DNA from 3 places in the Paenarthrobacter sp. YJN-D genome. Region 2 is predicted to be linked to each of the others. Evidence: riboswitches for the same ligand, from Rfam matches in the RefSeq annotation. Region 2 holds a riboswitch; each other region holds the start of a gene.
The links. Region 2 has a riboswitch for cyclic di-AMP ahead of HMI60_RS08855 (M23 family metallopeptidase). Riboswitches for the same ligand answer to the same signal wherever they lie in the genome.
Positions count from the first base shown of each region.

Region 1: linked by a shared signal. The riboswitch ahead of HMI60_RS07770 (hypothetical protein) and the one ahead of HMI60_RS08855 (M23 family metallopeptidase) in region 2 are both predicted to bind cyclic di-AMP.
Region 3: linked by a shared signal. The riboswitch ahead of HMI60_RS18710 (hypothetical protein) and the one ahead of HMI60_RS08855 (M23 family metallopeptidase) in region 2 are both predicted to bind cyclic di-AMP.

Region 1 covers NZ_CP053549.1:1,629,008-1,633,211, reverse strand. Annotated here, with positions in the region: gene HMI60_RS07780 (response regulator transcription factor) at 1-558, shown strand, start outside; gene HMI60_RS07775 (cell wall metabolism sensor histidine kinase WalK) at 562-2,061, shown strand; cyclic di-AMP (ydaO/yuaA leader) riboswitch at 2,170-2,357, shown strand; gene HMI60_RS07770 (hypothetical protein) at 2,361-3,218, shown strand; gene HMI60_RS07765 (glycosyltransferase) at 3,391-4,204, shown strand, end outside.
Region 2 covers NZ_CP053549.1:1,867,229-1,871,432, reverse strand. Annotated here, with positions in the region: gene HMI60_RS08865 (NlpC/P60 family protein) at 1-351, opposite strand, end outside; gene HMI60_RS08860 (C40 family peptidase) at 446-1,177, opposite strand; cyclic di-AMP (ydaO/yuaA leader) riboswitch at 1,182-1,364, opposite strand; gene HMI60_RS08855 (M23 family metallopeptidase) at 1,489-2,325, opposite strand; cyclic di-AMP (ydaO/yuaA leader) riboswitch at 2,330-2,570, opposite strand; gene HMI60_RS08850 (metal-dependent transcriptional regulator) at 2,766-3,461, opposite strand; gene serC (phosphoserine transaminase) at 3,764-4,204, shown strand, end outside.
Region 3 covers NZ_CP053549.1:4,035,152-4,039,355, forward strand. Annotated here, with positions in the region: gene HMI60_RS18690 (alpha/beta fold hydrolase) at 1-215, shown strand, start outside; gene HMI60_RS18695 (DUF6480 family protein) at 349-612, shown strand; gene HMI60_RS18700 (ATP-dependent DNA ligase) at 628-1,692, opposite strand; gene HMI60_RS18705 (hypothetical protein) at 1,739-1,969, shown strand; cyclic di-AMP (ydaO/yuaA leader) riboswitch at 2,098-2,248, shown strand; gene HMI60_RS18710 (hypothetical protein) at 2,264-3,442, shown strand; gene HMI60_RS18715 (CdaR family transcriptional regulator) at 3,711-4,204, opposite strand, start outside.

The DNA of each region.
Region 1 (4,204 bases), 240 kb from region 2:
AAAGAATTCCGACCCGACGTGCTGGTGCTCGATGTCATGCTGCCCGGTTTCGACGGCGTCGAGGTCCTCAACCGCATCCGTGCTTTCGCCCCGGAAGTTCCCGCCCTGTTCCTCACCGCCAAGGACGCCGTCCAGGACCGCATCGTTGGCTTGGCGGCCGGGGGCGACGACTACGTCACCAAACCTTTCAGCATGGAAGAAGTCCTCCTCCGCCTCCACCGGCTGGTCCAGCGTTCCGGCGTCGCTGCCATGGACACCGCCGAACTGGTGGTGGGAGACCTGACCTTGAACGTGGACACCCGGGAGGTAACAAGGGCCGGCGAGGACATCACCCTCACCGCCACGCAGTTCGAACTCCTGCGCTACCTCATGGAAAATCCCAAGCGCGTCGTCAGCAAGGCCCAGATCCTGGACCGCGTCTGGGACTACGACTTTGGCGGCCAGGCCAACATCGTGGAGCTCTACATTTCGTATCTCCGCAAGAAGATCGAGGCGAACCACCCACCCATGATCCACACCATCCGTGGTGCCGGCTACGTCATCAAACCCGCGGACTAGGCATTGGGCACCCTTTCAGGAGTTGCCAGGAGCTCCCGGCGCAGCTGGCTCAATCCCTCCACCTGGCATTTGCGCACCCGCCTGGTGCTGGTAGCCATGGCCTTGCTGGTAGCAATCTGCAGCGCCGTCGGAATCGTCAGCTACGCCTCCATGGACGCGGTGTTCAACAAGCAACTGGACCAGCAGCTTCAACAGGCCTCCAGCCGCGCGAACGAGTTCGGCAGGCCGCCGTCGAGCTTTCCGAACGCACCGTCCGGGAGGCCGGATCCGCTGGAGGCCCGCGGCCAGGCCGCCGGGACGCTGAACGCCCGGATCGACGGATCAACTGTTCGGAGTTCAGGCCTGATCGACGCCCAGGGCAAGAGGGTCTCCCTTTCGGACGCTGACGAGCAGGTACTTCTGACACTCCCCCGGGACAGCCGCCCTGTGGACCGTTCCCTGTCCAACGGCGACTACCGCCTGGTGGCCGTGACAACAAACTACGACGACGTGATCGTGACGGGTCTGCCGCTGGCGGACAAGCAGACCGCCGAGGCGTCCCTGGTCTGGACCATGGTGCTGGTATCGCTGGGCGGTCTGGTGGTGATCGGCCTGGTTGGCACGGTGATTATCCGGCGAACCATGCGGCCGCTTGAGCAGCTCTCCGAAGTCGCCACCAAGGTTTCACGCCTCCCTCTCGACGCCGGCGAGGTGGCACTTGCGGTGCGGGTCCCGGCGTCGGCCTCCCATCCCGGCACTGAAGTAGGGAGCGTCGGCTACGCCCTGAATCAGATGCTGAACAACGTATCCAGCGCGCTGGAGGCCCGGCAGGAAAGCGAAACCAAGGTGCGGCAGTTCGTCGCCGACGCCTCCCATGAACTGCGTACCCCGCTGACCGCCATCCGCGGCTACACCGAGTTGCTGCGGATGACCGAAAACTTCACGGACGACGGCAGGAAGTCGCTGGCCAGGGTCCAAAGCCAGTCCGAGCGCATGACCACGCTGGTCGAGGACCTCCTGTTGCTTGCACGGCTGGATGAAGGCCAACCGGTCAAGGTCACCGATGTGGACCTGACCCAGCTTGTGGTTGAGACAGTGAGCGACGAGAAAGTCATGGCCCCGGACCACATCTGGCAGCTCTCGTTGCCTGATGAACCCATCACCGTCCGCGGCGATGCCACGCAGCTCCACCAGGTGCTGGCCAATCTGCTCTCGAACGCCAGGAAGCACACAGATCCCGGAACTACGGTTGTCACCGGCGTGATGCTCTCGGCCGACGGCAGTGCAGTGGTGACCGTGACGGACAACGGGCCCGGCATTCCGGACGATTTCCAAGGCCGGATCTTCTCCCGCTTTGCCCGGGCCGACGCAGCGCGGTCGGGGTCGGAGGGGACGTCGGGGCTGGGCCTGTCGATCGTGGAATCCATAGTGGAAGCGCATGGTGGAAGCGTCGAAGTGACCTCCCGTCCGGGTCGTACGGAGTTCGCCGTGAGGCTTCCAACCGTGAGCGGCGGACAACTGTAACGATCCCGGCAAGGCGACTCACCGTCGTCGTGATCTCTGTTACCTAAATGTGACTTCTGCGGAAACCTCCTGTACCGTCGAAAGGGTGGGTCGCCCCAACTGGCCCGCATCCGGGATGCGCCGAGCTCTGCCACTTCCCGGAGTCCGTACTTTCTCCGAGGCAGAGACGGGGGACCCAGAGTCTCCGGGCCCAGGCATTTATTGCCGGCCCTTGGGGTGAAGCCGCAGCGTGATGCGCGGCCGGATGACCTCATCCGAACCCGACAGCTAACTCCGCAGGCGCTGAGAGGTAATCACACATGTCTGAATTTAACGATCAGACGCGCCCTTCCGCGCGTCACCGCGACCATAACGACAACCCGTCGACCAAGTCGCAGTCAGTCCTCAAGAAGGCAGCCCGTGACGGCAAGTCCGGTGCACGCATGTCCGTAGTAGCCGGCGTTATCGCCGCTGCACTGGGCGTTGCATCGCTCGGAACCGCCGCCAACGCAGCTCTTACTCTCCCTGAGGCAAGCCGCGTGGCCGAAGCCCGGACCGCCGCCGAGGCCAGCAACAACAAGGCCGCTGAGGAAGCCGCAGCAGCCAAGAAGGCCGCAGCTGAGAAGGCTGCCGCCGACAAGGCCGCAGCTGACAAAGCCGCCGCCGACAAGGCCGCAGCTGACAAAGCCGCCGCCGATAAAGCCGCTGCAGATCAGGCCGCCGCCGCACAAGCAGCAGCCGACCAGGCCGCCGCAGAAAAGGCTGCCGCCGAAAAGGCCGCCGCTGACGCTGCCGCAAAGCAGGCAGCCGACGCCGCTGCTGCCGCCGCCGCAGAAGCCGCAGCCGCCGCAGCTGCTCCCAAGGCTGTGGATGACCCCGCTGCTGCCAAGGCCTACGCCGCCAGCATTCTGGGCAGCTACGGCTGGAGCGCCGCCGAAATGACGGCACTGAACACGCTGTGGGAGAAGGAATCCAACTGGAAGACCACTGCCACCAACGCCTCCAGCGGCGCCTACGGCATTGTCCAGTCCCTTCCGGCCGGCAAGATGGCTTCTGCCGGCGCTGACTGGCAGACCAACTACCAGACCCAGATCAAGTGGGGCCTGAACTACATCAAGGAACGCTACGGATCCCCGTCAGCTGCCCTGGCCTTCCACCTGGCCAACAACTGGTACTAAGCCAAGCTGTTTGATTGCCGCCCCGGCTTCCGCCGTTTGCCTCAGTTCTTACTGGAGCGGATGGCGGAAACCGGGGCGGCTTCTTTCGTTTTCACAGGTGCTTGCCGGGGCTCACAGTAGTGTCACAGCTTCCGCCTAAAGCGTTCATAATCTGATCCTTCATTCTGGATCCATGACCATCACGGATCCAGGGACCGTAGTCCACCACCCGCAGGACCCGGGCGTGGGCGTCCCCGCCCGGGTTCCTGTCCTGGACCTCACCGTGCCCGTCTGCGACGAGGAAGCGCGGCTAGAGGCGAACCTCCGCCGGTTGCACAGCCACCTCATGGAGTCACTGCCGCACGCGTTCCGGATCACTGTTGCCGACAACGCCAGTACGGACGGTACGCTTCGGATAGCCGAGCGCCTGGCCCGGGAACTGCCCGAACTTCTCGTCGTCCGATTCCAGGACAGAGGCCGTGGGAACGCACTCCGCCAGGTCTGGCAAAACTCGCCGTCGCCCATTCTGGCCTACATGGAAGCCGAGCTGCCGGCGGACCTTTCCGCTTTGGCACCCTTGCTGGCCCCGCTGCTCTCCGGGCACTCGGATGTCGCTGTCGGCACCCGGCTGTCACCGGCCTCGCACACGAACCTGAGCCCGCAGCGGCAGATCATTTCCCGCAGCTACAACGCCCTGCTGCGGACCCTCATGGGCGCCCACGTCTCCGATGCCCAGTGCGCTTTCAAAGCCATCCGGGCCGACGCCGCACGCAAGCTCCTCCCCTACATCAAAGACGACCGCTGGTTCTTTGACACTGAACTCATGATCGACGCCGAGCTCTGCGGTTTGCGCGTCCACGAGGTCCCCGTGGACTGGACTGACGATCCCAACTCAAGCGTCGACGTCGTACGGACAGCCTTTGCCGATCTGCGCGGTATGGCGCGGTTGATGCGCGACCTCGCCCGGGGACGGGTCCCCGTCCGTGAGCTTAGGAGGGAGCTCGGTG
Region 2 (4,204 bases):
CTTGGCCTCAACCTTTGCCGGAGCCTCTTCAACCACGGGAGCCGGAGCTTCCACGGTGGTGACCACGGGACGCTCGTAAGAGATGGCAACCGTGGAGTCCGCAGCGATGGTGGCCTGGGCAACAGACTGGACATCGAGGGCGGACGTCGACGTCGATTCGCGGTCGACATTCGTCTCAGCAGCATTGGCAGCGATACCGCTGGTCAGCACCAAGCCTGAAGCTGCGGCGATGACTGCTGCCTGGCGGCCGACGCCACCGGCGTTGACGGTGACGGCCTTTGCGATGACGGCAAGCGAGCTGGTCTTGGGGGCCTCAGCGCGGTGCCGTGCAACTTTGTGTGCACTGGTCATTGTTTTCTCTTTCGTATCCGCAGGCAGTTGGGGTACCTGTGGGTAGTGGGTCAGCTGGCAGGGGTACGTCAGCCGGCCCCGAATCGGGTTGTTTCTAGCGGAGGGTGAAGAACGAAGACGTGCCGGTGGAGGCCACGGAGTGCAGCAGGGTTCCCTGGCCCGGGTTCAAAGCACTGATCATCATGCCGTTGCCGACGTAGATGCCTACGTGCGCACCGCCGTTCTGCATGACCAGGTCACCGGGCTGGGGGGCGCTGGTGGGCTTCATGGCCGTCCAGGCGTTGACGCGGGGGATGCTGATGCCGGCCTGGGCGTAGACCCACTGGGTGAAGCCGGAGCAGTCCCAGCCGCTCGGAGTAGTGCCGCCCCATACGTAAGGCGAGCCGATTCCTGTGTAGGCAATCGCTGCGAGCCCGGATGCTGCCGCGCTGGAGGCGGACTCCTTGGCTTCGGAGGACTGGGCAGTGACTGCAGTGGCTTCATCCGCCGTGCGCTCTGTGACCTGGGCCGCACGCTGGACAACCTTGGGGGCTTCCTTGGTGGCCACGACGGGGCTCTCGAAGGAGACGGTGGCTGTTGGCTCTGCGGTGACCACCGCGGTGGCAGCCAGCTGCTGGGTGCTGGAGACTTCCGAGGTGGAGACGTCGGTGTCAGCGGCGTGAGCCGGCAACCCGACAGTAAGGACGAGGCCTGAGGCTGCTGCCAGCACGGCGGCCTGGCGGCCAACGGTACCGGCGTTCGAGGAAACAGCCTTCGAAAGAGTGTTCAACGGGTTCGAACGAACCGATTCAGCGCGATGGCGCGCAGGGGTAGTGCGTGATGACACGTAGGTAGCCTCTCCCAATGCCTGCGAGGTGAGCTGTCGGATTCGGATGGGAGTCATCCGGCCGCGCTGCTTCACTGGGAAACTTTGCGACTTAACCCCAAGGCCTTCATTCGAAGACCAGAAGTGGTTCCCCCGCCCCTGCCAGACGATTTTGCGAACGGACCTCGAGTGGTGGCAGAGCTAGGCAATCCACTCAAGTGCACCGGCCCCCTAAAAAGCCGATGCGCTCTGAAGGTTATAACAATTGAAAGCGAATGTCACATTCAGGTCACGAGGCCTGTCATCAATGCGAGAGAGCACCATCAACTGGCTTAGAGCCAGCCCATGGGGTCAACGACCTCGCCGTTGACCTGTACTTCGAAGTGGAGGTGGCAGCCGGTGGAGGCGCCTGTGGTGCCGCTCAGGGCTACGGTGTCCCCGCGGTTGACCGTCTGGCCCACCTGGACGTTGAAGGACGACAGGTGGTTGTACGTGGTCTCCAGGCCGTTGCCGTGATCCACAACCACGCGGTTTCCTCCGCCGTACTCGTGCCACCCGGCAAAAGTCACTTTGCCTGCTGCAGCTGCATGCACGGCAGTTCCGCATTGGGCCACGAAGTCCTGGCCGCGGTGGAAGTCGCCGGTGCCGCCCGTGAGGGGGCTGACGCGGTAACCGAAGGGGGAAGCGGTGGTGAGCGTGTCGAGGGGGCTGCCCAGGGTGCCCACGGAAGAAGCACGCTGGATGCTGCCGGCCGACTGGGCGCTGAGCAGTTGCTTCAGCTTTCCGTCAGGGTCCGCAGCGGTGGCTACAGCTGCGCGGCTGAAGTCGATTTTGGCTGATGCTGCCGCGGAAACTTCGGGCTGGCTTCCGACAGTGCCGCCAACGGCCAGGGCAGATTCGGACTGTCCCGATTCCGAGGTGGCCATGACGGGGCTGGTGGCCGGCAGGCCGACAGTCAGGGCAAGTCCGGTGGCGGCAAGCGCAACTCCGGCCTTCTGCCCGACGCCACTTGCTGCGGCGAAGTCGGCAACCTGGCGCAACGGGCTCTTACGGCGGCGCACCTGGCGTTCGGTGTCGCGGGGCCGGATCTCCGTTACGACGCGGGCTGGCCGCAGCTCAGTAGCGGGGCCGGACGCACGGCGGCGGCCCCTGACGTTCTGCGATGTCAAACTCTGTTCCTCTCTGAAAAGCCTGCGAAGTTAGCTGTCGGATTCGGGTCAGAGAGTTCAAAGACCCGGTCCGCACGAAGCGCTCACGGCACACAGGTATCCAAGGAGGGACTTGCATCAATGGGCACTTCTGCTGCGGACTTCACCCCAAGGCTGCTTCTTTAGACAGCCGCTTGTGGTTCCCCCGCCTCTGCCAGTGGTGATGGTTCACCCGATCCGCTGGCAGAGCTCGGCTCCGGATCAGGTAACGCTTTGGTATCAGCGCTAGTAGATAACTATAGGGGATTAAGGCCCTTGGTAATAAATTCGTTATCAACAGAAAGACGCCTGCGGCGGCGGGCCATTATCATCAATTTCGAAAAACCGCAGGTCACACGCGCGCCAAAGCCTCTCAAAGTGAGGTTTGACACTGCCGGGAGGGTTGTCGGACCGGAAGGCTGTCAGTTGAGGGACACGAAGACGTGCGCCGCAACTTCAGGCGGGAGCTCCAAGGCTCCTTCGATGCCGGGCACCCGGACGGAGATGTACTCGCCCACGCGCTCGAGCGAGACCGGCGCCCCGGGCCGGATTCCGCCCTCATCCAACTGGGTGAGCAGTTCCGGCTCCACCTGGATGGGCTCGGCCAGCCGCGTGACAACCACCCGGGAGTCGGAGGCGTAGCCGTCCATGGCCTGCAGGAGGTTCACGTCGATCCGGGGGAACTGTGTTCCGGCCATGCCTCCCAGTGCTTCCAGTCCCGGAATCGGATTTCCGTAAGGTGACTCGGTGGGATGCTCAAGCAGTTCATAGAGCCGGCGCTCCACGCGCTCACTCATCACGTGCTCCCAGCGGCAGGCTTCATCATGCACGTACGCCCAGTCGAGTCCGATGACATCGGCCAGGAGCCGCTCCGCCAGGCGGTGCTTCCGCATGACTTCGGTGGCACGCTTGCGTCCGACTTCGGTCAGCTCCAGGTGGCGGTCGTTGGACACAATCACCAGGCCATCGCGCTCCATCCGCCCGATGGTCTGGGAGACCGTGGGGCCGGAGTGCCGCAGGCGTTCGGCTATGCGGGCCCTGAGAGCCACAATGTTTTCTTCTTCAAGCTCCAAAATGGTCCGAAGATACATCTCAGTGGTATCGATCAGATCCGTCATCCAGCTCAGCTCTCCTCGAACGCAGTTCTTGCGTAATCTCCACCGTACCGCGTCCCATACCGGGGTGGGCGGTGCCACCGCCACCCTTTGAACGCCAACCCCCAGCCTAGCTTATTTGGAATTACTCCGGATAATTCCGGACCCATTGCGGTCGCATCTTGTTCGTCCGCGTTCCACGTGGCGGACTATGACAGGGGCAGGTTCCTGCGCGCGGGCCATGTCAGGCAGAATTGGGGTGTCGAAGGGGCAGCTGACGCCACCTGCCACGACCCATCTTGAGCCGATACCCTTTGGAGCCACACGTGAGCGACAACAGCATCACCATACCCGCCGACCTCCTGCCGAAAGACGGACGCTTCGGCGCTGGACCGTCCAAGGTCCGCCCGGAACAGCTCGAGGCCCTGTCTGCCGCTGCCACCACCATCCTGGGCACCTCCCACCGGCAGGCTCCCGTCAAGAACCTGGTGGGTTCCGTCCGGGAGGGCCTGAGCCAGTTCTTCCGCGCCCCCGACGGCTACGAGGTTGTCCTCGGCGTCGGTGGTTCCACCGCGTTCTGGGACGTCGCCGCGTTCGGCCTGGTGGACAAGAAGGCCCAGCACCTCTCCTTCGGTGAGTTCGGTTCCAAGTTTGCCGCCGCCACCAACAAGGCACCTTTCCTTGATGCGTCCTCCATCATCAAGTCCGAACCCGGCACCCGTCCTGCCGCCCAGGCAGAAGCCGGCGTTGACGTGTACGCGTGGCCG
Region 3 (4,204 bases), 2.2 Mb from region 2:
ATCGGCTGTCCGGCATCGATGTCCCGGTCCTGGTTCTCCGGGGAAGCCGCGACAATGTTGCCGGACCGGATTGGTCCTTGAGGCTTTCGCGGGCGGTGGCCCAAGGGCGCCTGGTGGAAATTCCCGGCGTCGGCCACGTTGCCCAGCACATGCGCCCCAAAGCCGTGGCGGACGCCATCCGCAGCTTCGTCAACGCCACCACCCGGCACCGCTGAGCAAGCAGGACGCCGAGGCGCAGGGAGCCGCATTGGCACGGGCACCTCTGCGGACGGCCTTGTTGGCGCGGCCCGTCCCGGATAGGCTTGCGGAGCAAGCTAATTAGTAAGCTTACTTACGAAAGGGCTCACCATGACCAGCTATGACCCGGAAGACGATCCCCGGACCTTCGGCGTGAGCGGCGCCAGTGGACCCATCGACACTACCGCCGACGCGGACAGCATCCACGAAGATCCCGACATGCGCCAGGACGAGGACGACGACCCCGCTTCCTCGGCCAATCCCGACCCCCTGGATGGAAACGTCACAGGCCTCGAGCCAGGCGGCGGCGTGCCCCCGGGAGAAACCCCGCCCGCCGAAGGCAGCATGAGCAGCGACCAGGGGCACGAGGAGTAGTTCCCCGCCGGGCCACTACGGCAGGCTCAGGATCTCCCCAAGGTCGTACTCCGCAGGCTCTTCCAGCTGCGAGTACGTGCAACTTTCAGGAGTCCGGTCCGGCCGCCACCGACGGAACTGCGTCGTGTGGCGGAACCGGTCACCCTCCATGTAGTCGTAGGCCACCTCGATCACCAGTTCGGGGCGCAGCGGCACAAAGGAGAAGTCCTTTCCGGCGCTCCACCTGCTCTGCGCCCCGGGCATCCGTGACCCCCCGGGCGAATCGTCCTGCTTGGCCCACTCGCCCCACGGATGGTCGCCGAGCTCCACTTGATAGGGCTCAAGCTCCGCCACCAACGCCTCCCGCTTTGCCATGGGGAATGACGCCACGACGCCGACGTGATGAAGCCGGCCTGAGTCGTCGTAGAGCCCCAGGAGCATCGACCCCACAACTTTCGCGGTCTTGTGCCAACGGAATCCGGCCACCACGCAATCGGCTGTCCGCTCATGCTTCGTCTTGAACATCACCCGCTTGTTCGGCTGGTAGGTGCCGTCGAGCGGTTTCGACAGCACGCCGTCGAGGCCTGCTCCCTCAAGCTGCACGAACCATTCCTTGGCGCGCCCCAGGTCCGTCACCGCAGGCGTTACGTATACAGGAGGCCGGGCGTCGGCGAGGGCCTTCTCCAAGGCAGCGCGCCGCTCGGCGAAGGGCCGGCCGGTCAGATCCTCGTCGCCGAGGGCAAGCAGGTCGAACGCCACCAGGGACGCCGGCGTCTTCTCCGCAAGCATCCGAACCCGGCTGTCCGCGGGATGGATTCGCTGCTGCAGCACCTCGAACTCAAGCCTGTTGCCTTGGATCAGGATGATCTCGCCGTCCACAACGCACTTGTCCGGAAGGTTCTTCTTCAGCGCTTCCACCAGCTCCGGGAAGTAACGGGTCATGGGCTTCTCGTTGCGGCTGCCCAGGACGATGTCGTCCCCGTCCTTGAAGACGATGGTCCGGAATCCGTCCCATTTGGGCTCGTAATGCCCAACGTCGGGGATGTTCGTGACGGACTTGGCGAGCATGGGCGAAACGGGCGGCATCACTGGTAGGTCCATAGCTCATGTCTACCGGCCAGTACGTGCCCAAGGCTAGTGTTGGCGGATGGACATCTTGGCCGTGTTGGCAGCAGTGCTCGGAGTTCCCGCGCTCATAGGCGCGCTTTGGTACTGGATTGCGCGGGAGAACAAGCGCGGCGTCCGGCGGGCCGCAGCAGGCGGCTTGCTGGGGATCGCAGACGAAGTCTTCCGCCCTGCCACACATCAGGCCCACCAGGTCCGGAAAATCGAACACGAACTCCCCGCCCCCGCGCCGGCCCCGAAGCCTAAGCGGTAGCACCCTCCCGCGGGGGCAGAACTACCGCCCGTTACATTAATGTGACTTTACTTTCCGCCTCCTGTACGGTCGTAGGGCGACCCGATCTCCGCTGGGCCGCTTCTGGATTGACGCCGGGCTCTGCCGCAATCCAGGATCCGCCAGACCCGCGGCAGAGACGGGGGACCCACAGTTTCCCGGGCTTGTTTTCTCCGCAAGCCCTTGGGGTGAAGCCGCCACGCGCGGCCGGACGGCCTCGTCCGAACCCGACAGCTAACCTCGCAGGCGTTGAGAGGCACAACCATGTCCCCAACCATGGATAACCCACGCCGCGCGCAACTCGAGCGCGAGCGCACCAAGCCAACCGGACGCCGTCGGGCCCAACCCAGCGGATCCCCGGAACCAGCCACGACGGCGATCCCCACCCAAGCAGAACCCGCCACGACGGCGATCCCCACCGTAACGGCACCCACTCCGGCATCACCCGCTACGGCTGCGCCCATCACGCGGGCTGCGGCCCGGGCCGCTGAGCGTGAGCGTGCGGCAAGGGCTGTGATCGCCCCTGCCGAGCCGAAGGCAGCCCCTGCGCTTCCGGAGCCGGCAACCGCAGCGATTCCGGTAGTCGAAGCCGCGCGGGCCGCAGCTCCGGCATCCACCACACCAGGGCCTCCCACGTCAGCCATTCCCGTGGTTGCCGCCCGCAAGGCAGCCACCCGCGGGGAAGCCGGAGCCGAAGCGGCTGCCCCGGCCCCGGCGGCATCCCGCAAGACACCTCCGCCGGTGACGGCATCAACCCTCGGCACCACCTCCTCATTTGGCCGCGAACCCCAAGCTGTTCTGCGGAAAGCCGCGTCGGTGAAGCACATGAGCCAGCGCATGGCAGTGGTTGCCGGAGCGCTGGGCCTGGTACTGACTGCGGGAACCGTCGGGCAGGCACTGGAGCTTCCGTTCTTCGGTCAGGAAAGTCCGGCCCAGGAAGCCAACGGCGGCCAGAGTGGCGAGGACCGCCAACCGGGCTCGGCAGCCCCTGCGCCCCGGGCTTCCTACACCACAGCGTCCTCCCCGTCGTCGTCGGGTCAATCGTCATCCGAAGCAGGCCAACCGGCGACGGTACCGGAAGCGCCTGTGGCGGTTTCGCCGTCGTCGGTTCCTTCACCGCACGTCTCCCTGGCAGCCCCTGTCTGGGTCCCCTCGGCGTCCGCCCCGGCAGTCGCAGCGCCGTCCCCCGTAGCCGGCACTCCGGCTCCGACCCAACCTGCGCCGGCGCCCGGCGACGTGCCCTCGGACACGATCACGACGCCGCCGGCAACACCGACGCCCACCACGACGCCGACGCCGACCACCACTCCCACGCCGACCCCGACGCCAACACCGACGGGAACGCAAACGGCAAAGCCCCGGCCCACCGGCAAGCCCACCGCAGGCACGTCGCCTCAGCCGCAGGCGTCCACCTTGGAGTCGCTCCTTGACGCCGCACAGAAGGCACTGCAGTGAGCACGCGGTTGCCCCGCACCAACGTGCACGCCGGCTGGCACGGGCGGTACTGCAGCAGCAGCCGCACGGCAACGTTCCGGCGCCGTTTGGGCCGCTGGAGTTGCCAGCGGCTGAGGCGCTCCTGACGCGTTCCCCCGTGAACGGCCAGGCAAGCGCATTGGCATCAGATAAGGCAGGTACCCGCGCGGGTACCTGCCTTATCTGTTTCTTGCGCTGAGTTTTGCCGGTGCTTAGATCCGCGGGTCCGGGCTCAGATCCGCGGTCCGGCTCAGATCCGCGGCCTGCCGGCCCAGCGCCGCGCCTTCAAGGCAGCATGCAGTTCAAGCCGGATGGCACCGTTCAAGGGATCAGCACCGATGAGCTGGCGGATGCGTCCGAGCCTGTTGTAGATGCTGCTCCTGTGGAGGTGAAGTTTCGCCGCGACATCCTGCACGGCACTGTCGTTGTCGTAGAGAAGCTCCAGGACCGGCAGGAGCTCGCCGTTTTTGTCCTGGTCCTCAAGCGTCCGGAAATGCACCGAGCCGGTATCGTCCCAGCCGCCCGGTGCCAGCAGGCGGTCAAAGAGCTGGTACACGCCCACGGAACGGCTGTCCACCAGTTCCCCGAGCTGCGCATCCACGGCCGCCGCCTGCGCAGCAACCTTGGACTGCCGGTACGCCCCCGCGAGCTGCCTGATCACCTGGAAGGGTTCGCTGATCCCCAGGATGACGCGGTCCACGGTCCGGCCGGCACGCTTTGCGAGCTCAAGCTGGTAATGGACCA